3 regions of the Streptosporangium sp. CA-135522 genome follow, and region 2 is predicted to be linked to each of the others. Evidence: predicted binding sites of a transcription regulator. Region 2 holds the regulator's gene; each other region holds the start of a gene.
The links. Region 2 encodes HrcA, which represses chaperone genes, less so after heat shock. Its sites were predicted from a motif close to TTGGCACTCTCNNNNNGAGAGTGCCAA; they were not measured.

Region 1 (6,915 bases), 1.3 Mb from region 2:
GCCATAGGCCCGTCATGTGGTCGCGCCTCCGATATGCCAGTCGGCGCAATGCCCGGACAGGGGTGATTCGCCGGGCTATTCTCTCGGGATCGTGTCACCTCAGGAGTTCCTCCCCGATGCGCACCGACACACCCTCAATGCCCGATCCGCTGGAAAGCCTGGGCCTCACTCCCGGGCAGAGCACGCTGTACAACGCGGTCCTGCGCCTGCATCGCGCCACCTGCGCCGAGCTCGCCGCGGCCACCGACCACTCGCCTGAGTCGCTGCGGCGCGAGCTGGCCATCCTCGTACGGCTGGGCGTGGTCGACGAGCAGGGCGGGGAGTATCTCGCCAGGCACCCCGCCGCGGCCCTCGGCTACCTGGTCGCCGAGCGGCTGGACCGGCTCGCCGCGGAGAGCCGCAGGATCGACACCGTGCTCGGGTCGATCCGCGGCTTCATCCATCAGTACGACGCCGGACGCGACTACCAGAGCGGCCAGTTCGCGGTGGACCTGGTCGGCGGGGCCGACGAGCTCTACGAGAGCGTGATCGGCATGGCGGTCCAGGCGCCGCCGCTGGAGCTGCTGTCGGTCATCCCCGACAGCCGGACGGTGAACGACTTCGCGCACCGCTACGCCGACCAGTGGATCGCGGCCCAGCGCGGCGGCCTGCTCTCCTCCAAGCTCCTCATCCCGGTCCACACGCTGCAGACGTCCGGCCTGCGCGACAAGCTGGACCAGTTCGAGAGCGCGGGGGCCCGGGTCCGCACCCTCGACGTGATGCCGAGCTGGTTCCTGATCGCCGGGACCGACGCCGCGGGCATGCCCGCCCAATGGGGCGGCACGCTGGCGGAGAACGCCTACAACTTCCACCTGGTGCGGGCCGCCGTCGTGGTGGCCGCGCTGCGCTCGCTCTTCGACGAGCTGTGGGCGCGCGCGACGCCGCTGCCGTGGACGCACGGCGGTGACGGCGTGGTGCGGGTGCTGCGGCTGGCGGCCCAGGGCGTCTCCGACGAGACGATCGCCCGGCAGCTGGGCGTCTCGGTCCGGACGGTGCGTTCCCGGTTCGCCGGCGCCATGGCCGAACTCGGCGCGCAGTCGCGCTTCCAGGCGGGTGTGGAGGCCGCCCGCCGTGGGTGGCTGGTGTAGTCCGAGGCTCACTCATGGGCGACTGGTGTAGTTCGGGGGTTGTTGGCCGCATCAAGGCCATAAGGTGGAATCGTGCTCGACGACGTCCCTCGCGACCCGTTCGCGGATGACCCCGACGACCCGGCGGCGGCGCTGGGAGAGCCAGACGATCCTGAGCCGCTGACCTCGGCCGAACGCGACGAGGCCATGACCGACCTCGCCGACGTGGAGGTCTTCCGCTCCCTGCTCGAGCCCCAGGGGGTGCTCGGCCTGGTCCTCGACTGCCCGGAGTGCGGCGATCAGCACTACTTCGACTGGGAGCTGCTGCGCGGCAACCTGCGCCAGATGATCGAGAACGGCCAGCCCCAGGTGCACGAGCCCGCCTACCAGCCCAACCCCACCGACTACGTCAGCTGGGAGTACGCCAGGGGCTACGTGGACGGTGTGATCGACACCGAAGAACACCGCTGATCGACGTCGTCGATCAGCGCGGACAGGAGCCTGACGGCGACGTCGGATGTGGAGACGGCCTCCCTGCGGGAGAGTGCCTCCAGGACGGCGTCGGTCCCGGCCAGGGCCGGATCCTCCTCCGGCCCGTATCTACGGACCGGACGTCGCGGATGGACCGTCGTCATGGCCGCGCCCGCCCGGCATCCGCGCCGGCCGCACCCGCCCCGCCCCGTGCTCGCGCAAGGCCCGAGCCGGCCCCGGGGCCCTCGCTCCGCCCCGGCCCGGCACCCTCGCCGGCCCCAGGGGCCACGCCGCGCGCTCCGCGCCTCCCCCGCCGGCTCGACTGCTCCGCGGTCAAGCTATCGACTCCAGCTCCGCCATCGCTCGCAGCCGGGCCAGCGCCCGGTGCTGCGCAACACGAACCGCACCCGGTGACATGCCGAGCACATTACCCGTCTCCTCGGCGGACAGGCCCGACACCACTCGGAGCATGAGCAGCTGGCGCTGGTTGTCCGGGAGCCTGGACAGCAGTCTGCGGGCGTGCTCGGCCTCGATGTAGCGGACCACGGTCTCCTCGGGGCCGGGCCCCTCGTCGGGCCCGTCCGGAAGGTCCTGGGTGGGTACGGCGGAGCGCACGGAGCTGCGCAACGCGTCGGCCACCTTGTGGGAGGCGATGCCGAAGACGAAGGACGCGAACGGGCGCCCCATGTCCCGGTATCGGGGCAGCGCGGACAGCACCGCGATGCACACCTCCTGAGCCACGTCGTCCGCGATGTGGTACTGACCGGAAACCCGGCCGAGACGAGCACGACAATAACGGACGACCATTGGCCGTAACTGCGCGATCAGGGTTTCGATCGCGGTGCGATCTCCCTGAACGGCGAGGCTCGTCAGATCCTTGAGATCATCCCTATGGGCGATCCCCTCAGATCTCGTCGCAAGCCTTACCCCACTTTTGGCGTCGGCGACGCATCCCTCGGTCACGTTAGGCATGATGCCCGCCCCGATAGGGCCTGTCGTCATGGCGAACGGCTACGGATTGGTCACATTGAGGCGGAGATAACGGGGCGTAATCGAATGGCGACAGCAAGGCTCTTAGTATGCGTAAATATTTCACTTGATAGACAAATAAGTCGGCTATTTGTTAGAAGGACGTTTGGCCTTCCGCGCGACGCGCCGTGACGCTTTGGGGCCCCTTTCGGTTTACCGGAAAACGAAACGGCTCGCGCCCCCGAGGGGAGCGCGAGCCGTACCGGATCGGTGGAGATCAGTGGCCGTGGCCGTGACCGTGGCCGTGACCGCCGGCGGCGGCCGGGGCCTCCTCCTCGGGCTTGTCCACCACGAGGGCCTCGGTCGTCAGCAGCATGCCGGCGATGGAGGCGGCGTTCTGGACGGCCGAGCGGGTGACCTTGACCGGGTCGATGACGCCCTGGGCGATCAGGTCGCCGTACTCGCCGGTGGCGGCGTTGAAGCCCTGACCGGCGGAGAGCTCGGAGACCTTGGTCGTCACGACGTAGCCCTCACGGCCGGCGTTCTCGGCGATCCAGCGAGCCGGCTCGATGAGCGCCTTGCGGACCACGGCGACACCGGTCGCCTCGTCGCCGGACAGACCCAGGTCGTCGAGGACCTTGGCGACGTGGATGAGAGCGGAGCCACCGCCGGAGACGATGCCCTCCTCGATCGCGGCGCGGGTCGCGGAGATGGCGTCCTCGAGACGGTGCTTCTTCTCCTTGAGCTCCACCTCGGTGGCCGCGCCGACCTTCAGCACGGAGACACCGCCGGCGAGCTTGGCCAGGCGCTCCTGGAGCTTCTCGCGGTCCCAGTCGGAGTCGGACTGCTCGACGGCGTGCCGGATCTCCCTGACCCGGTCGGAGATCGCCTGCTGGTCGCCGGCGCCGTCCACGACGGTGGTGGCGTCCTTGGTGATCACGACGCGGCGGGCGGTGCCGAGGACCTCGAGGCCGACGTTCTCCAGCTTGAGGCCGACCTCTTCGCTGACGACCTCGCCGCCGGTGAGGATCGCGATGTCCTGCAGCATGGCCTTGCGGCGGTCACCGAAGCCCGGCGCCTTGACGGCGACGGAGGTGAAGGTGCCGCGGATCTTGTTGGTGACCAGGACGGCCAGGGCCTCGCCCTCGACGTCCTCGGCGATGACGAGCAGCGCCTTCTTGGTCTGCGCGACCTTCTCCAGCAGCGGCAGGAAGTCGGCGACGGAGGAGACCTTGCCCTGCGTGATCAGGATGTAGGGGTCCTCCAGGACCGCTTCCATGCGCTCCTGGTCGGTGACCATGTAGGGCGACAGGTAACCCTTGTCGAACTGGAGACCCTCGGTGAACTCCAGGTCCAGGCCCATGGTGTTGGACTCTTCGACGGTGATGACGCCGTCCTTGCCCACCTTGTCGAACGCCTCGGCGATCAGCTCGCCGATCTTGGCGTCCTGGGCGGAGATCGTCGCGACGTTCGCGATCTCCTTCTTGTCCTCGACCGGACGGGCGGACTCGATCAGCTTGTCGCTGACGGCCTTGGCCGCGAGGTCGATGCCGCGCTTGAGCGAGAGCGGCTGGGCGCCGGCGGCGACGTTGCGCAGACCCTCGCGGACCATCGCCTGGGCCAGGACGGTCGCGGTGGTCGTGCCGTCACCGGCGACGTCGTTGGTCTTGGTGGCGACTTCCTTGGCGAGCTGCGCGCCGAGGTTCTCGTACGGCGCCTCCAGCTCGACCTCACGGGCGATGGTGACACCGTCGTTGGTGATGGTCGGCGCACCGAACTTCTTGTCGATGACGACGTTGCGGCCGCGCGGACCGAGGGTCACCTTCACGGCGTCCGCCAGGGCGTTCACGCCACGCTCGAGAGCGCGGCGGGCGTCCTCCTCGAACGACAGGATCTTCGGCATGTCAATCCTCTCTAAAAGTACGTCGGCGCATCAAAGCCCCGGGCGCTCGCGCGGCCCGGGGCTCGATACGTCATCTTTATGAAGCGAGAACTACTTCTCGATGATGGCGAGCACGTCGCGAGCGGAGAGCACGAGGTACTCCTCGCCGCCGTACTTCACCTCGGTGCCGCCGTACTTGCTGTAGAGGACGATGTCGCCCTCCTTGACGTCGAGCGGGATACGCTTGTCGCCGTCCTCGTCCCAGTTGCCGGGGCCCACCGCGAGGACCTTGCCCTCCTGCGGCTTCTCCTTGGCGGTGTCCGGGATCACGAGGCCGGAAGCGGTGGTCTGCTCGGCCTCAAGCGGCTGGACCACAATGCGGTCGCCGAGCGGCTTAACGGGAACCTTGGTGGCGGTCGTCACGTCGGACCTCCCCTTCAGATTTGGATGATCTAGAAGAGGCGACCAGCGGTCTGCCGTCGCGGATGTCAGACCTGCCTCGTCGCATATTAGTTGGCACTCTCAAGGGGAGAGTGCCAATACGGAACAGTATGCAAGGAGGCCTTGACAGTCAACACGAACCGCCCGTCTGCGCTTCCCGCGAACGTCACCCCCGCCGCCGCACCACCGCCGGCAGGCCCCTAACGCGTGCGATCTGCTCCTCGTACAGCTCGCGGGAGCGCCGCAGGAAGTCCACCATGACCCGGAGTTCGGCCTCGGAGTATCCGGCGGTGATGCCGCGCCCCGCCTCGACGATCGGGCCGTAGAGCTCCATCGCCTTTCCGACGGCCTCGGGGGTGGCCCGCACGACGACCTTGCGGCGGTCACCGGGATCGGGTGAGCGCGTGAGGTGGCCCAGCCTCTCCAGCCGGTCGAGCATCGCGGTCACACTGCCCGTGGTCAGCCCCAGCTCCGCCCCCAGGACGCTGGGCGTGACGGCCTCGCGCCGCATCAGGATCTCCAGACATCGCAGGTCGGTGCGGTTGACCCCTAGACAGACGGCCGCCGCCTCGTCGAAGGCGTCCACCGCCGCCTGGTTCGCCTGGATCTCCTCGCCGAGCGCGGATATGAGCTCGCCCATGTTTTCTCTTGACATTCAAGCCTCTCGATCATCAAGATAAATATGTCTCGAACATCAAGCTACAAGCTTTTCAAGGGAAAACGAAGGAGTCGTCTTGCGTCCTCTCCATGTGATCGTCATCGGCGCGGGCACCGGCGGGATGTGCCTGGCCCAGGGCCTCAAGCGGGCCGGAGTCTCGGTCGCCGTCTACGAGCGCCACAAGACTCGCTCCGACGGCCTGTACGGCTACCGCGTCGGCATCGACCCCATGGGCAACCGCGCGCTCAAGGAGTGCCTGCCGCCCGAGCTGTTCGACACCTACGTCGCGACCTGCGCCCGGTCGCCGAAGTTCTTCAACGTGCTGACCGAGGGACTGCGGACGACCGCGTCGTTCGAGCTCCTCCCGAACGACGACCCGGTCGACAGCGAGCGCTCGGTCTCCCGGATGACCCTGCGCCAGGTGCTGCTCACCGGCATGGACGACGTCGTCCATCACGGCAAGGAGTTCACCCACTACGAGCTGCACGAGGACGGCACGGTGACCGCCTTCTTCGCCGACGGCTCCCGCGCCACCGGCGACGTGCTCGTCGCGGCCGACGGCACCGGCTCCAGGGTCCGCCGGCAGTACCTGCCGCACGCCGAGGTGAAGGACACCGGCGTCATCGCGATCTCGGCCAAGGTCGAGATCACCGCCCGGACCAGGGCGCTGCTGCCGGCCGAGGCGTTCGAGGGGATCTCCCTGACCTTCGCCCCCAAAGGACGGTTCTGCATCTGGCACGTCATGGAGTTCAAGTGGGACCGCGACGGCTCGCTCAAGCACACCGTCGGCGGCAACGACGCCGAGCTGATCGAGCGGTGGCCCGGCCTGCTGTACGACAACACCCGCGACTACATCAACTGGGGCTTCTCCGCCGCGACCGACAAGTTCCCGCCCGACGTGCTGCGGATGCGCGGCGAGGAGCTCAAGCGACTGGTCCTGGACATGACCCGGGACTGGCACCCGCACATGCGCGAGCTGTTCGAGGCCGCCGACCCCGGAAGCTGCTTCCCCGTCAACATCCGCACCTCGGTGCCGATCCCTCCGTGGAAGACCACCGGCGTCACGCTGCTCGGCGACGCCATCCACACCATGACCCCCGGCCACGGCGTCGGCGCCAACACCGCCCTGCGCGACGCCATGCTCCTGTGCCGAGAGCTGGTCGCCGCGCACGCCGGCGACAAGACCGCACTGGAGGCGGTGGGCGCCTACGAGGCCGAGATGATCCCGTACGGCTTCGCCCGCGTCGCCGACTCCCTCGCACAGAACGGCACCGGCGGCGACGACCCGCTCCACCGGCCCGTCGTCGGACGCCTGGTCCTCGCCGCCACCCGGGCGTTCTTCAGGACGACCGCCCTGGTCCCGGCACTGAGGCGCAAGTTCATCGGCG
Region 2 (6,915 bases):
TCGCTCGCGGCGGCGATCGAGGCCGGGCCCGACCATGTTTCGGCCTACTCGCTGATCGTGGAGGACGGCACCAGGCTGGCGGCCAGGATCCGGCGCGGCGAGCTGCCGATGCCCGACGACGACGTGGCCGCCGACCGCTACCTCATCGCCGACGCCATGCTCGCCGAGGCCGGATTCGAGTGGTATGAGGTGTCCAACTGGGCGACCTCGGAGGCCGGGCGCTGTCGGCACAACCTCCTCTACTGGACCGGCGGCGACTGGTGGGGCGTCGGCCCCGGCGCGCACAGTCACGTCGGCGGCACCCGCTGGTGGAACGTCAAGCATCCGGCGGCCTACGCTCAGCGCCTGGCCTCCGATGTCTCGCCCGCGCACGCGCGCGAGGTGCTCGCCCCGCGGGACAGGGCGGTGGAGCGGCTGATGCTGGAGCTCAGGCTCGCCCAGGGCTTCCCGCTCAAGGAGATCGAACGGCCGCCGGTGGTCGCCCGGGCGCTGGCCGACGGCCTGCTGGAGGTGGAGCCGTTCAAGGCGGGCCGCGCGGTGCTGACGCTGCGAGGCCGCCTGCTGGCCGACGCCCTGGTGCGCGACCTGACCTGAGGACGCCGGAGCCCGGCCCGAAGACGCGGGGCGGTGCCCGCGATCAGCTGACGAAGCGGATGTTCAGCGGATAGCGGTAGTTCTCTCCCCGGTTGGCCGCGACGGCGGCGACGATCATCAAGACGATCGAGCCGATCCAGATCACCAGCATCAGCAGGAAACCGATCAGCACGAACGCCAGAATCCAGGAGACGAAGTAGGCGATCGTCAGGGTGAGCTGGAAGTTGAGCGCCTCGGCCGCCTGGGCCCGCACGTAGGGGGACTCGTCCTTCTTCGCGAGATACACCACCAGCGGGCCGACGAACCAGGTCAGCAGGCCCAGCAGATGGGCGAGCATGGCCATGGTGGTGTCGTCGCCGCCGGGCCGCGGGCCGTAGCCGCCCGGTGGCGCGGGATATCCGTAGCCGTACGGCCCGGGCGGCGGATAGGCGTTGCGGTAGTCGTCCTGATAGCCGTAGCCGCCGGGCCCGTACGGCGAGGCGGCGGGAGGCGGGTAGCCCTGCCCCGGCGCGGGATGATCTGGCCGGGGATGATCGGACCACCGGGGCGGCCCGGCGGGCCCGGGGTGCTCGCCGTCCGCGGGCTCGTGCCGCGGGTTCTCGTGACTGTCGCTCATGGCCCCTCCTGATGGGGTGCGGGATCAGCCATCCTCGCCGGGAACCGTCACGAAGTCGATCAGCTCCTCGACCGACCCGAGGAGCTCCGGCTCCAGATCGGCGTAGGTGGCGACCGATCCGAGAATGCGGCGCCATGCGTCGCCCGGCTCCAGATCCCAGCCGAGGGCGGCGATGACCCCTTCCTTCCACGGTACGCCACGTGGCACCGACGGCCAGGACGCGATCTTCAGCACCGCGGGCTTGACCGCCTGCCAGACGTCCACGAACGGGTGTCCGACGATCAGCACGTGCGGCGAGGAGATCTGGGCGGAGATCCGGCTCTCCTTCGATCCGGAGACCAGGTGGTCGACGAGCACGCCCAGTCGGCGGCCGGGGCCGGGCTCGAACTCCTCGACGATCGAGGGCAGGTGGTCGATCCCTTCCAGGTATTCCACGACCACGCCCTCGACGCGCAGGTCGTGCCCCCAGACCTTCTCCACGAGGGCGGCGTCGTGCACGCCCTCCACGTAGATCCGGCTCTCCTTGGCCACCTGTGCCCGCAGCCCCTCCACCGCGATCGAGCCCGAGGCGCTGCGTTTCGGGGCCCGTGGCGCGGCGGTGGGTCGTACCAGCGTCACGACCTTGCCCTCCAGGAGGAACGCGGCGGGCTCCAGCGGGAACAGCCGCCGCCGCCCGAACCGGTCCTCCAGCGTGACGGCCTCCTTGTCGCAGGCCACCACGGCGCCGCAGAAGCCGCCGTCGGCGTCCTCCACGACCAGGTCGAGCTCCGCGGGGACCTGGGGGATCTTCCCCTTGAGGGGGCGTCGCCAGTTCTCCGACAGCACGTCACGCTCGTACATCACCGACCGCCCGTCCTCTCTTCAGGGATCAAGGGGACGGTAGCAAAGGCCGCGATCACCCGCCGTAGGGTCCGGGCTGTCCCCACTGCCCGGCCGCGGCGGCCCGGCGCTTGCGGGCGCCGCTCCGCCTGACCAGCACGACGATCGTCACGATGACGGCCAGCAGGAACCCCAGTGCCGGCACCGCGAACAGCGCGACCGCTCCGCTCATCACCGAACCGGCGGCGATCTCCTTGCCCACGCCGAACCTGGCGTTCGACGTCTCGGGAGCCGTGCATGTGAGCTGGTAGTCGCCGGCCTTGTCCACTCCCACCCGCAGGGCCATCTCCCAGATGACGCCGTCGGCGGTCACGGTCTGCTGCACGCCCGGCTGTTCGAGCCTGACCTTCGCGGGGTCGCCCTGGAGCTGGCATTCGAACTTGGTGCCCGTCTCGGCGGAGACGTAGACGGCGGGCTTGTCCGCCGGGTCGAGCCTGACCGTGACGGTCTTGTCCGAGCCGAACGAGCTGGTGGGGGCGGCATCGGTGATCGCACTGAAGATTCCGCCGGCGAAACCGGCGATACCGACGATGATGCTGAGCACGAAGACGAGCCAGGCGCCGACGATCCAGCCGATGCTGGGCTTGATCTTCGTCTTCGGCGGCGGTCCCTGAGGCGTGCCGTATCCGGGTGGCGCGTAGCCGTAAGAAGGGGCGCCCTGCTGGTGGCCGTAGGGCTGCTGGGGCGCGCCGTGACCGGGCGCGCCGGCAGAGGCGCCACCCGAGGGGGATCCGAAATCGTGGGACATGTCGTAGATTGTGGGCCTTGTCGCTTGTATCCCGATAGCAATTGACTTGACGGACGCTTGGCCTCATCCTCCCGACGTCGCGTTATCGCACCCCGCGGGCGAGAGCCGTACACTTGGCACTCGGGAACACAGAGTGCCAGCCCTGACGTTTCACGTTCGGGTGCGGGCAGGGAGGTGAGCACGTTGGTCGACGATCGTAAACTGGCGGTGCTCCGTGCCATCGTCGAGGACTACGTGTCCACCAACGAACCGGTGGGCTCCAAGGCTCTCGTCGAGCGGCACAACCTCGGTGTGTCGCCGGCGACCATCCGCAACGACATGGCGGTGCTGGAGGAGCAGGGCTATATCGCCCAGCCCCACACCAGCGCCGGCCGGGTGCCCACGGACAAGGGCTACCGGCTGTTCGTCGACCGGCTCTCGCAGGTGAAGCCGTTGTCGAGCGCGGAGAAGAAGGCCATCGAGAGCTTCCTCGCCGGCGCCGTGGACATCGACGACGTCGTGATGCGCACGGTGCGGCTGCTGGCGCAGCTCACCCGTCAGGTCGCCGTCGTGCAATACCCCACACTGACCAACTCCACGGTCCGGCACGTCGAGCTGGTCCCGCTGAGCGAGCGCCGGCTGATGTTCGTGCTCATCACCAACACCGGACGGGTCGAGCAGCGCGTGATCGAGCTGCCCGACGTGGTCGACGAGGCCCGCGTCGCCCATCTGCGCGCGACCCTCAACGCCTGCCTGGACGGGTGCGGGCTGGCCAGGGTCCCCGACATGGTCGCCGACCTGCCCGCCCGGCTCGCGGTGGAGGACCGGCCGCTGGCGGCCACGATCCTGTCGGTGCTGCTGGAGTCCCTCGTGGACCGGCATGATGAGAAGATCGTTTTCGCCGGGGCGGCCAACCTCGCGGGAGCCGACTTCACCGTCGGTCTCCGCGACGTGCTGGAGGCCCTGGAAGAGCAGGTCGTGCTGATGCGCCTGCTCGGTGAGACCTCCGACCTGTCGGCTCTGACGGTGCGGATCGGCTCGGAGAACCCCTACACGGGTCTCCAGGGCACATCGATCGTCGCCGCCGGATACGGTTCGGGGGACAAACAACTGGCCCGGCTCGGTGTGCTGGGTCCGACGCGAATGGACTACCCGGTCACGATGGGCGCGGTGCGCGCGGTGGCACGCTACGTCAGCCAGATCCTGGCTGCATCCTAAGAGGTCAACTAAGTGGCTAAGAGCGACTACTACGGCACCCTCGGGGTGCGCCGTGACGCCAGTGCGGAAGAGATCAAGAAGGCTTACCGCCGTCTGGCGCGGGAGTTGCATCCCGACGTGAACCCCGACCCTGAGACCCAGGAGCGGTTCAAGGACATCACGCAGGCCTACGAGGTCCTGTCCGACCCCAACAAGCGCCAGATGTACGACATGGGCGCCGACCCGTTCGCCTCGGGCGCCGGTGCGGGCGCCGGCGGCTTCGGCGCGGGCTTCCCGTTCAGCGACATCATGGACGCCTTCTTCGGCGCGGCCGGCGGCGGCGGTGGCCGCGGGCCCCGGTCGCGTGCTCGCCGGGGCCGCAACGCCACCATCCGGGTGGAGCTCGACCTGCGCGAGTCGGCCTTCGGCACCACCCGTGAGCTGGTCGTCGACACCGCCGTGCTCTGTGAGGTCTGCACGGGCTCCGGCGCCGCGGCCGGCACCCACCCCGACACCTGTGACATGTGCCACGGCCGGGGCGAGGTCTCCCAGGTCACCCGCTCCTTCCTCGGCCAGGTCATGACCTCGCGCCCCTGCCCCCAGTGCGGCGGGTTCGGCTCGATCATCCGCAACCCCTGCCAGGAATGCTCCGGCGACGGCCGGGTCCGCACGCGGCGGACCATCAAGGTCCGCATCCCGGCGGGCGTGGAAGACGGCACCCACATCCAGCTCGCCGGCGAGGGCGAGATCGGTCCGGGCGGCGGCCCGCCCGGCGACCTGTTCCTGGAGATCGTCGAACGCCCGCACGAGATCTTCGAGCGTCGTGGCGACGACCTGCACTGCACCGTGCAGATCCCGATGACGGCGGCCTCGCTCGGCACCATCCTGACCATGGAGACGCTCGACGGCGCCGAGGAGCTCGACATCCGGCCGGGCACCCAGTCCGGGCAGACCATCCCGCTGTACGGCCGGGGCGTCCAGCGCCTCAACGAGAACGGCCGGGGCGACCTGCTGATCCACGTCAACGTGGAGACCCCCGCCCGCCTCGACCCCGCCCAGGAGGAGCTCATGCGCGAGCTCGCCAAGCTCCGCGGCGAGGAGCGCCCGCCCGGTAAGTTCGCCCCCGGCCAGCAGGGATTCTTCTCCCGGCTGCGGGATGCGTTCAATGGCCGCTGACCGCGACGCCTCCCGGCCTCGCCGGCACGCCTTCGACGGCCGATGACGGCTCCGGTCTTCCTGGCCGAGCCGGCCGACCTGGCGCGGGCGGAGTTCACCTTCGGCGGCCCCGAAGGGCGTCACGCGGCGGCCGTACGGCGGCTGCGGGCCGGGGAGCGGCTCGACCTGACCGACGGCGCGGGCGCCGTGGCCGAGTGCGTGGTCCTGGACGCGGGCAAGGAGTCCCTGCGCGTCGAGGTGCTGCGCCGCTACGACGTGCCGGCCCCGCGGCCCCGTCTGGTCGTGGTGCAGGGGCTGCCCAAGGGGGACCGGGGTGAGCTGGCGGTGGAGATGATGACCGAGGCGGGGGTCGATGTGATCGTGCCCTGGGCCGCGACCCGGTGCATCACCCAGTGGAAGGGCGACAGGGCGGTCAAGGCGCTGAGCCGCTGGCGTTCCACGGCGCGGGAGGCGGGCAAGCAGTCCCGCCGCTTCCACCTGCCCGAGGTGAGCGAGCTCGCCACCACCTCCCGGGTCGCCGCACTGCTGTCGGCGGCCGCCCTGGGCCTCGTGCTGCACGAGGAGGCGGCCTGCCCGCTGTCCACTCTGGAGCTCCCCGAGGCCGGTGACATCGTCGTGGTCGTCGGTCCCGAGGGCGGGGTCGCCGAAGCGGAGATCGCCGCGTTCCGCGAGGCGGGGGCCGTGCCCGCGCTGCTCGGCCCGACCGTGCTGCGCACCTCGACGGCCGGGGTCGCGGCGGCGGCGGTGCTCCAGACACGCACCGGACGCTGGTGACCGCCTAGCCGCCCGAGACGGCCGTCGCCACCTCCGTCGCCGCCTCGGTCGGCATCGGGGGCTCCTCCGACGGAGGGCACCCCTCGGTCGAGCACGGGCGATCGGAGGGCGTGACGGACTCCGAGGGCTTCGGGGCCGGCGTCTTACCGCACTCCTTCGGAGGATCCTCGGGCTCGACCGCTGAGGTGTCGGGAAGCGTCGTGGGGCAGGTGGGTGCCGGCGTGGGCCTCGGGGTCGGCGTGGGCCGGGGAGTCGGCTTCGCGCTCGGCTTCGGGCTGGGCACCGCGGTCCTGGACGGGGTGGCCGCCGGCAGGGGCGCCGTGGTCGCGGGCCCCGGCTTGGTGGCGGCCGGAAGGTGGGCGTCGTCGTTGGCGGGGGCCCGCGAGGTGGCCGACAGCTCGGGCGGGGCCGACTGGGTGAAGTTCACGTCGTCGATCTGCCGGGTCACCTGCTCGCGGAACTGCGGGACCATCATGACGACGGTGGCCGCGACCAGGACGGCTCCCGCGACGGAGGCTCCGGCGCGCCACCACATCAGCCCGCGGAGCCCGCGTCTTTCCACACGGGCCCGGATGATCTCCAGCCCGTCCGGGGAGGGAACGACCGAGTCCGCCTCCGCGCTGAGGACACGGCGGAGCAGCTCGCCGTACTCGTCGGGGGACTCGGTCATGACAGTTGCTCCAGTGAAGTTCGTAGGGCGGCCATGCCACGGGCCGTGTGGCTCTTGACCGCTCCCTTGCTGATGCCCATCGCGTGGGCGATCTGTGCTTCCGACAGGTCTCCGTAGTAGCGCAGGACCAGTGCCTCCCGCTGGCGCGCGGGAAGACCGCGAAGTGCCTCGATGACGGCGGACCGCTCGAACTCGCCGATCGCGCCGTTCTCGGCGCTCGGCGCGTCCGGCATGCCCTTGGGCGCGTACTTCTCCACGACGGCCCGATGCCGAAGCACCGAG
Region 3 (6,915 bases), 3.2 Mb from region 2:
CTGTCCGCCCTGGACCACCGGGTGCTGAGCCCCGACTCGGTCGAGGAGCACCGGCTGCTGGTCATCCCGGCGACCCTGGCCAAAGGCCTGGAATACGACCACGTCATCGTGGTGGAGCCGGCCGACATCGTGGACGCCGAGCCACGTGGCCTGGCCCGCCTGTACGTGGTACTGACCCGTGCCGTCACCTCCCTGACCGTCCTGCACACCAGGGAGCTCCCCGCCCAGCTCTGTTGACCTCCGCCGTACCCGCCCGCCGCCGAGGGCGGGAACCGGCCTCATCCGGGCGGCGGAGGAGCGTTTCGCGAAATTCGACGTGTTCCGCGCCCGCGCGACGGCGCTCCACGACAATGTCCCGGCCCACCACGCCGGGGGTCGCCGGATATGCCCCCGGCCGTGGTGGTCACGCTGGGTCAAGGCCCGGAGTTAGGACCTGAGTCGTTTCTGGAGTTTCCGCGGGGGCCATGCGGTCACCCGATGGAAACGGCCTCTTTACAGATCGTGAACCGCATGGAAAAGAACGGGTTCGGTCGCCTCTCGGATCGCGCCGCGGCGAACGAAGGAGCGGCGAACGGCCGGAAGAGGCCGGAAGAGGAACGACCGGAGCGGTGAGCGACCGGAAGAGGGACGGCCGGAGGGGTGAACGGCCCGAAGAGGTGAACGGCCCGGAGGGGAACACGAAAAGAGGCGGCCCCGGAAGCTCGGGGTCGCCTCTTTCTGTGAAAGCGGCTGGACTTAGAAGTCCATGTCGCCGCCGCCCGGCATTGCGGGAGCGGCACCGGCCTTCTCGGGCTTCTCGGCGATGACGGCCTCGGTGGTGAGGAACAGCGCCGCGATGGACGCCGCGTTCTGCAGAGCGGAACGGGTCACCTTGGCCGGGTCGATGATGCCCGACTCGAACATGTTGACGTACTCGCCGGAGGCGGCGTTCAGACCCTCACCGGGGGTGAGGTTGCGCACCTTCTCCACCACGACGCCGCCCTCAAGGCCGGCGTTGACGGCGATCTGCTTCAGCGGCTCCTCAAGAGCCTTGCGCACGATCGCGGCGCCGGTGGCCTCGTCACCGAGCAGCTCCAGCTTGTCGAACGCCTTGGCGCCGGCCTGCAGCAGGGCCACGCCACCGCCGGGGACGATGCCCTCCTCGACGGCCGCCTTCGCGTTGCGAACGGCGTCCTCGATGCGGTGCTTGCGCTCCTTGAGCTCAACCTCGGTCGCCGCGCCGGCCTTGATGACGGCCACGCCGCCGGCCAGCTTGGCGAGACGCTCCTGGAGCTTCTCGCGGTCGTAGTCGGAGTCGGTGTTCTCGATCTCGGCGCGGATCTGGTTGACCCGGCCGGCGATCTGCTCGGCGTCGCCGGAGCCGTCGACGATGGTGGTCTCGTCCTTGGTCACGATGACCTGGCGGGCGCGGCCGAGCTGGTCCAGCGAGGTGGACTCGAGCTTGAGGCCGAGGTCCTCGCTGATGACCTGGGCACCGGTCAGGATGCCGATGTCGCCCAGCATCGCCTTGCGGCGGTCACCGAAGCCCGGGGCCTTGACGGCGACCGAGCGGAACAGGCCACGGATCTTGTTGACGACCAGGGTGGCCAGGGCCTCGCCCTCGATGTCCTCGGCGATGATCAGCAGCGGCTTGCCGGCCTGCACGACCTTGTCGAGGACCGGGAGCAGGTCCTTGTTGGCGGAGACCTTGGAGTTGACGACGAGGATGTACGGGTCGTCGAGGACGGCCTCCATACGCTCCGGGTCGGTCACGAAGTAGGGCGAGATGTAGCCCTTGTCGAAGCGCATGCCCTCGGTGAGCTCAAGCTCCAGGCCGAAGGTGTTGCTCTCCTCGACGGTGATGACGCCTTCCTTGCCGACCTTGTCCATCGCCTCGGCGATCATCTCGCCGATCTGCGGGTCGCCCGCGGAGATGGAGGCGGTGGAGGCGATCTGCGCCTTCGTCTCCACGTCCTTGGCCAGCTTGGAGAGCTCCTCGGAGACGCGCTCGACGGCGGCCTCGATGCCCTTCTTCAGGGACATCGGGTTGGCGCCCGCGGCGACGTTGCGGAGGCCCTCACGTACCAGAGCCTGGGCGAGCACGGTGGCGGTGGTGGTGCCGTCGCCCGCGACATCGTCGGTCTTCTTGGCGACTTCCTTGACGAGCTCGGCCCCGATCTTCTCCCAGGGGTCCTCGAGCTCGATCTCCTTGGCGATGGAGACACCGTCGTTGGTGATCGTGGGGGCGCCCCACTTCTTCTCCAGAACGACGTTACGGCCCTTGGGGCCGAGGGTCACCTTGACGGCGTCCGCGAGCTGGTTCATACCGCGCTCGAGACCGCGCCGGGCGTCCTCGTCAAACGCGATCATCTTGGCTGCCATACGGCTAGACCTCCCAAACGCAGGGTGGCTTGCACCGGATCGAGTCGACGCCCGCGACGGCATGTGAACCCGCGACTCCGTTCGGCGGGTCCCATCGTCTCGATCCAGGGTTGGCACTCTCCAACAGGGAGTGCCAACGAACTGTTTAGCACTCTACCCTGCCGAGTGCAAGCCGCGGCGCTCTGACCTGCGTCCAGCTTAGACCGGAGCCATGTCCGAAAAGCGAAGACCCGGCCCGCCGGTGGAGCGGCGAGCCGGGTCGAAGCGCTGGAGGATCCTCGTGGACTGCGCTGCCACGGGAGCTTCCGTCGCCTCCCGACGAATGGACGGAACGGCTACGTCAGACCGTCCGGACGGATTCCGCCTGGGGACCCTTCTGACCTTGCGTGATCTCGAACTCGACCCGCTGGCCCTGCTCGAGCGCGCGATAGCCATCCATCATGATCGCGGAGTAATGGACGAACACATCCTTACCACCGTCGACCGCGATGAAGCCGTAGCCCTTGTCCGCGTTGAACCATTTGACGGTGCCTTGCGCCACTTCCGACTCCTCTTACTTGACTTGAGGACATCGCCCATTCCTCACGCGAAGTCCGCAATCTTCGAGGCGTAGACATCGCCTACGTCGATCGTTCTCGACCATACCTGTGGGACACCGTAGGGCAACAGAGTCAATCAGCAAACTACTGCTTTACGTACACATTCAGGGGCGGTGTGGATTTTTGCCGGAGTGTTTATCTGGTTAAAAATTGCATCGTATCTCCGCCCCGGAGATATGGCCTCACGTCGCAAAACACGACACCCGCACCCGGTCGGACCGGGTGCGGGTGTCGTGGAGACGCGGCCGGAGCCGCGGGACGAGTGCTGGGCGCTCAGCCTCCGGCGACCGCCGGAATGATGGAGATCTGAACGCCGGAGGGCGTCGCCGTGTCAAGGTTGTCCGCGAATCGGACGTCCTCATCTCCGACGTAGACATTGACAAAACGGCGAATCTTGCCCGTTTCATCGAGAATGCGAGCACCGATCCCGGGGAAGTCGGCATCGAGCTTCTGCAGAACGTCGCGCAGGGTCTCGCCCTCGGCGCTCACCTCGGCGGTACCATCGGTGTAGGTTCGGAGAATCGTCGGAATCCGCACAGAAACGCTCATAGTTCAGTACCTTTCACGATTTTCTAGGCGATAGCCGTACGGAATGCGTCGAGAGACGGCCGGATGACGGCGGTGGGGCGAGCCTGTTCCGCCACCGCGTCGAGGGTCTTGAGACCGTCGCCGGTGTTGAGGACCACGGTCTCCCCATCGGGGTCGAGCCGCCCGGAGGCCACCAGCTTGCGCAGCACGCCGACGGTCACGCCGCCCGCCGTCTCGGCGAAGATGCCCTCGGTCCTGGCCAGCAGCCGGATCGCGTCGACGACCTCGGCGTCCGTGACGTCCTCCACCGCGCCCCCGGTGCGCCGGGCGATGTCCAGCACGTAGGGGCCGTCGGCGGGGTTTCCGATCGCCAGCGACTTGGCGATGGTGTCCGGCTTGACCGGGCGGATCACGTCGTGACCGGCCTTGTAGGCGGCGGAGACCGGGGAGCAGCCCTCGGCCTGGGCCGCGAAGATCTTGTACGGCTTGTCCTCGACGAGCCCGAGCGCGATCAGCTCCTTGAAAGCCTTGTCGATCTTCGTGAGCTGGGAGCCGGACGCGACCGGGATGACGATCTGGTCGGGGATCCGCCAGCCGAGCTGCTCGGCGATCTCGTAGGCCAGGGTCTTGGAGCCCTCGGCGTAGTAAGGCCGGAGGTTGACGTTGACGAAGCCCCACTTGTCGCCCAGCTCGTCCCCGATGAGTTCGGAGCAGAAGCGGTTGACGTCGTCGTAGGTGCCCTTGATGCCGACGAGCCTGCCGCCGTAGACCGACGCCATGACGATCTTGGCTTCCTCCAGGTCCGCGGGGATGAACACGCAGGCGTCCAACCCGGCCCGTGCCGCGGCCGCGGTCACCGCGCCGGCCAGGTTGCCGGTGGAGGAGCAGGACAGGGTGTGGAAGCCGAAGTTACGGGCCGCCTCGACGGCGATGGCCACCACGCGGTCCTTGAAGGAGTGGGTGGGGTTGCCGGAGTCGTCCTTGACGTGCAACGAGCGGATGCCCAGCTCACGGGCGAGGTTGTCGGCCTTGACCAGCTTGGTCCAGCCGGGCGCCATGTTGGGCTTGGTCGCCACGTCCGCCGGGACGGGCAGCAGCGAGCGGTAGCGCCAGATGTTCGTCGGCCCCTCGGCGATCTGCTCCCGGGTCACGCGCCCGAAGTCGTAGGCGATCTCAAGGGGCCCGAAACACTCGACGCAGGCGAAGCTGGGACCGAGGTCGTAGCGGGCACCGCACTCGCGACAGGACAGTGCCGCGGCGGGGCCGAAGGGCTTGTTCCGCGTGTCTTCGACGCGAACGGGCGAGGTGGTGGTTTCAGTGCTTGCGAGCGCCATGAAGCGAGGCCTTTCCCTCATCTTCGTCTGCGACCACCCTGGTCACAGACCGGAATTGGCACCTGTCCCGGCCGACCTCGTCAGATCACGAGTCTTGAACCGGGAGGGTTGCCGGGGCTTCGCAGGGCCGGTCCCTCCACCCCTCTGGATGAGCAAATATTCAGTTGGAAACCTGACGAGCAGGTCCTACGCACTCTACATCGCCTTGCCGCCATCCTGACCAGGTGTCTCACTGTGCAAGACGCAATGTGTTACCTGTCGGACATTCTCGCCAGATCGTCGGCCGCGAAACACGCCGCACGCACCCGCGACCGCACGTTGTCCACAGCATGTGGACAAACTCGCGGCGAAGCGATGGAGTCCGAGCGTCCAGGCCGCGGTGCCGGGATCACCTTCACGCCCCCGGTGAAACCACGGCCCGGTGAAACCACGGCCCTGGTGAAACGGCCGACGTCACGCCGCGTTCAGAAGCCGTAGGCGTCGCCCAACGCACCCTGGACGTATTTGCGCGCCTGGTGGATCCGGGACTTGGCGGTGCCGAGCGGGATGCCGAGCTGCTCGGCCACCTCGTTGTAATCGAGCTGGCAGATGTCGCGCAGCACCAACGCCTGGGCCAGCTCGGGCTTTTCGGCCTCCAGCGCCTCCATCGCGTCGAGCAGGTCCAGCCGGGATCCGGCGATCACGCTCACCCGGGCGACGTCGGGCCGCTGCAACGGCAGCTCGTCCGAGGTCTGCTCGGCCGAGCGCCGCTTAAGCGAGCGGTAGGTGGTCCGGGCGCAGTTGGCGGTTACGATGTGCAGCCACGTGGTGAACCGGGCCCGCCCTTCGAACCGGCCGATGTTACGAGCCACCGCGAGCAGCGTGTCCTGGCACGCCTCCTCGGCGTCCTGCCGATAGGGCAGGATGCGCCCGCAGTGCCGCAGCACGTCCGGTTCGATGCGCTTGAGCAACTCGCCCAGCGCGCGGTGATCGCCTTGGGCTGCCAAGCGGGCCAGTTCCTCGGTCGTCTCGTCCAGCGCCATCGCGAGCCCCCATCAGCGGTCACAGTCGCTGGACATCCTACGGTCGAGGGTTATGTTTGGTTAACCTTCGGGACAAGCATGTCCCTAGGCGAGGGGATCTAATGAACGCGATCCTGGTGGCCTCCAACCGCGGCCCCGTCTCCTTCACTCTCTCCGAGGACGGCTCCCTGAGCATGCGCAGGGGAGGCGGCGGCCTGGTGTCCGGTCTGGCGGAGGTGGCCAAGGACCTCGACATGCTCTGGGTCTGCGCCGCGCTGTCCGACGGCGACCGGAGCGCCGTACGGCTCGCACCCGGCGGCCGGCTCGACCACGCCGGCTACGACACCGGGGCGGTGCGGATGCTCGACATCCCTCCGACGATCTTCCACCGGGCCTACAACGCGGTCGCGAACTCCACTCTCTGGTTCGTCAACCATCTCCTCTACGACACCCCCAACCAGCCGCAGTTCGACGCCCGCTTCGGCCGGGAGTGGGAGTCCTACCAGGCCTACAACGAGGCGTTCGCGATGGCTCTGGCCGAGGAGGCCGCGCACGGGGCGAGGGTGATGGTGCAGGACTACCACCTGACCCTGGTTCCGGCCATGCTGAGAGGCGAGCGGCCCGACCTGCGGGTGGCCCACTTCTCGCACACCCCGTGGGCGCCGCCGGAGTATTTCAGCCTGCTGCCCGACGACGTCGGGATCGAGCTCCTCGAAGGCATCCTGGGCGCCGACCACGCGGGATTCCTGACCGGGCGCTGGGCGGGAGCCTTCATGGACTGCTGCGAGACGGTGCTCGGCGCGGAGGTCGACCGCGCGGGCCGTACGGTCGCCCACGGGGGCAGAACCACCCGGATCGGCGTGCACAGCCTCGGCGTGGACGGCAAGGCGCTGTGGGCGCGAGCCTCCGAACCCGACGTCGAGTCGCACATGGCCGCCCTGCGCGACCAGGTCGGCGACCGCAAGCTGATCGTACGGATCGACCGGACCGAGCTGTCGAAGAACATCGTCCGGGGTCTGACCGCCTACCGGGAGTTCCTGGCGGCCCACCCCGAGTGGCACGGCCGCGTCGTGCACCTCGCCTTCGCCTATC

Region 1: groES (co-chaperone GroES) is a predicted target of HrcA. The motif match lies at 4,942-4,968, and genes of this name have one in related genera.
Region 3: groL (chaperonin GroEL) is a predicted target of HrcA. The motif match lies at 2,472-2,498, and genes of this name have one in related genera.

The regions. Positions count from the first base shown of each region.
Region 1 is NZ_CP192026.1:1,259,177-1,266,091, reverse strand. It holds gene ACQPYK_RS06370 (LuxR C-terminal-related transcriptional regulator) at 117-1,127, shown strand; gene ACQPYK_RS06365 (DUF5319 family protein) at 1,200-1,577, shown strand; gene ACQPYK_RS06360 (hypothetical protein) at 1,538-1,741, opposite strand; gene ACQPYK_RS06355 (sigma-70 family RNA polymerase sigma factor) at 1,911-2,549, opposite strand; gene groL (chaperonin GroEL) at 2,824-4,449, opposite strand; gene groES (co-chaperone GroES) at 4,540-4,851, opposite strand; gene ACQPYK_RS06340 (MarR family winged helix-turn-helix transcriptional regulator) at 5,036-5,509, opposite strand; gene ACQPYK_RS06335 (FAD-dependent oxidoreductase) at 5,604-6,915, shown strand, end outside.
Region 2 is NZ_CP192026.1:2,588,950-2,595,864, forward strand. It holds gene hemW (radical SAM family heme chaperone HemW) at 1-594, shown strand, start outside; gene ACQPYK_RS12280 (DUF4870 domain-containing protein) at 638-1,210, opposite strand; gene ACQPYK_RS12285 (DUF3097 domain-containing protein) at 1,235-2,050, opposite strand; gene ACQPYK_RS12290 (hypothetical protein) at 2,106-2,837, opposite strand; gene hrcA (heat-inducible transcriptional repressor HrcA) at 3,021-4,034, shown strand; gene dnaJ (molecular chaperone DnaJ) at 4,047-5,189, shown strand; gene ACQPYK_RS12305 (16S rRNA (uracil(1498)-N(3))-methyltransferase) at 5,232-5,963, shown strand; gene ACQPYK_RS12310 (hypothetical protein) at 5,968-6,633, opposite strand; gene ACQPYK_RS12315 (SigE family RNA polymerase sigma factor) at 6,630-6,915, opposite strand, start outside.
Region 3 is NZ_CP192026.1:9,708,996-9,715,910, forward strand. It holds gene ACQPYK_RS45580 (HelD family protein) at 1-237, shown strand, start outside; gene groL (chaperonin GroEL) at 736-2,361, opposite strand; gene ACQPYK_RS45590 (cold-shock protein) at 2,702-2,902, opposite strand; gene ACQPYK_RS45595 (MoaD/ThiS family protein) at 3,234-3,509, opposite strand; gene thrC (threonine synthase) at 3,533-4,822, opposite strand; SAM riboswitch class I at 4,837-4,977, opposite strand; gene ACQPYK_RS45605 (RNA polymerase sigma factor) at 5,287-5,844, opposite strand; gene ACQPYK_RS45610 (alpha,alpha-trehalose-phosphate synthase (UDP-forming)) at 5,946-6,915, shown strand, end outside.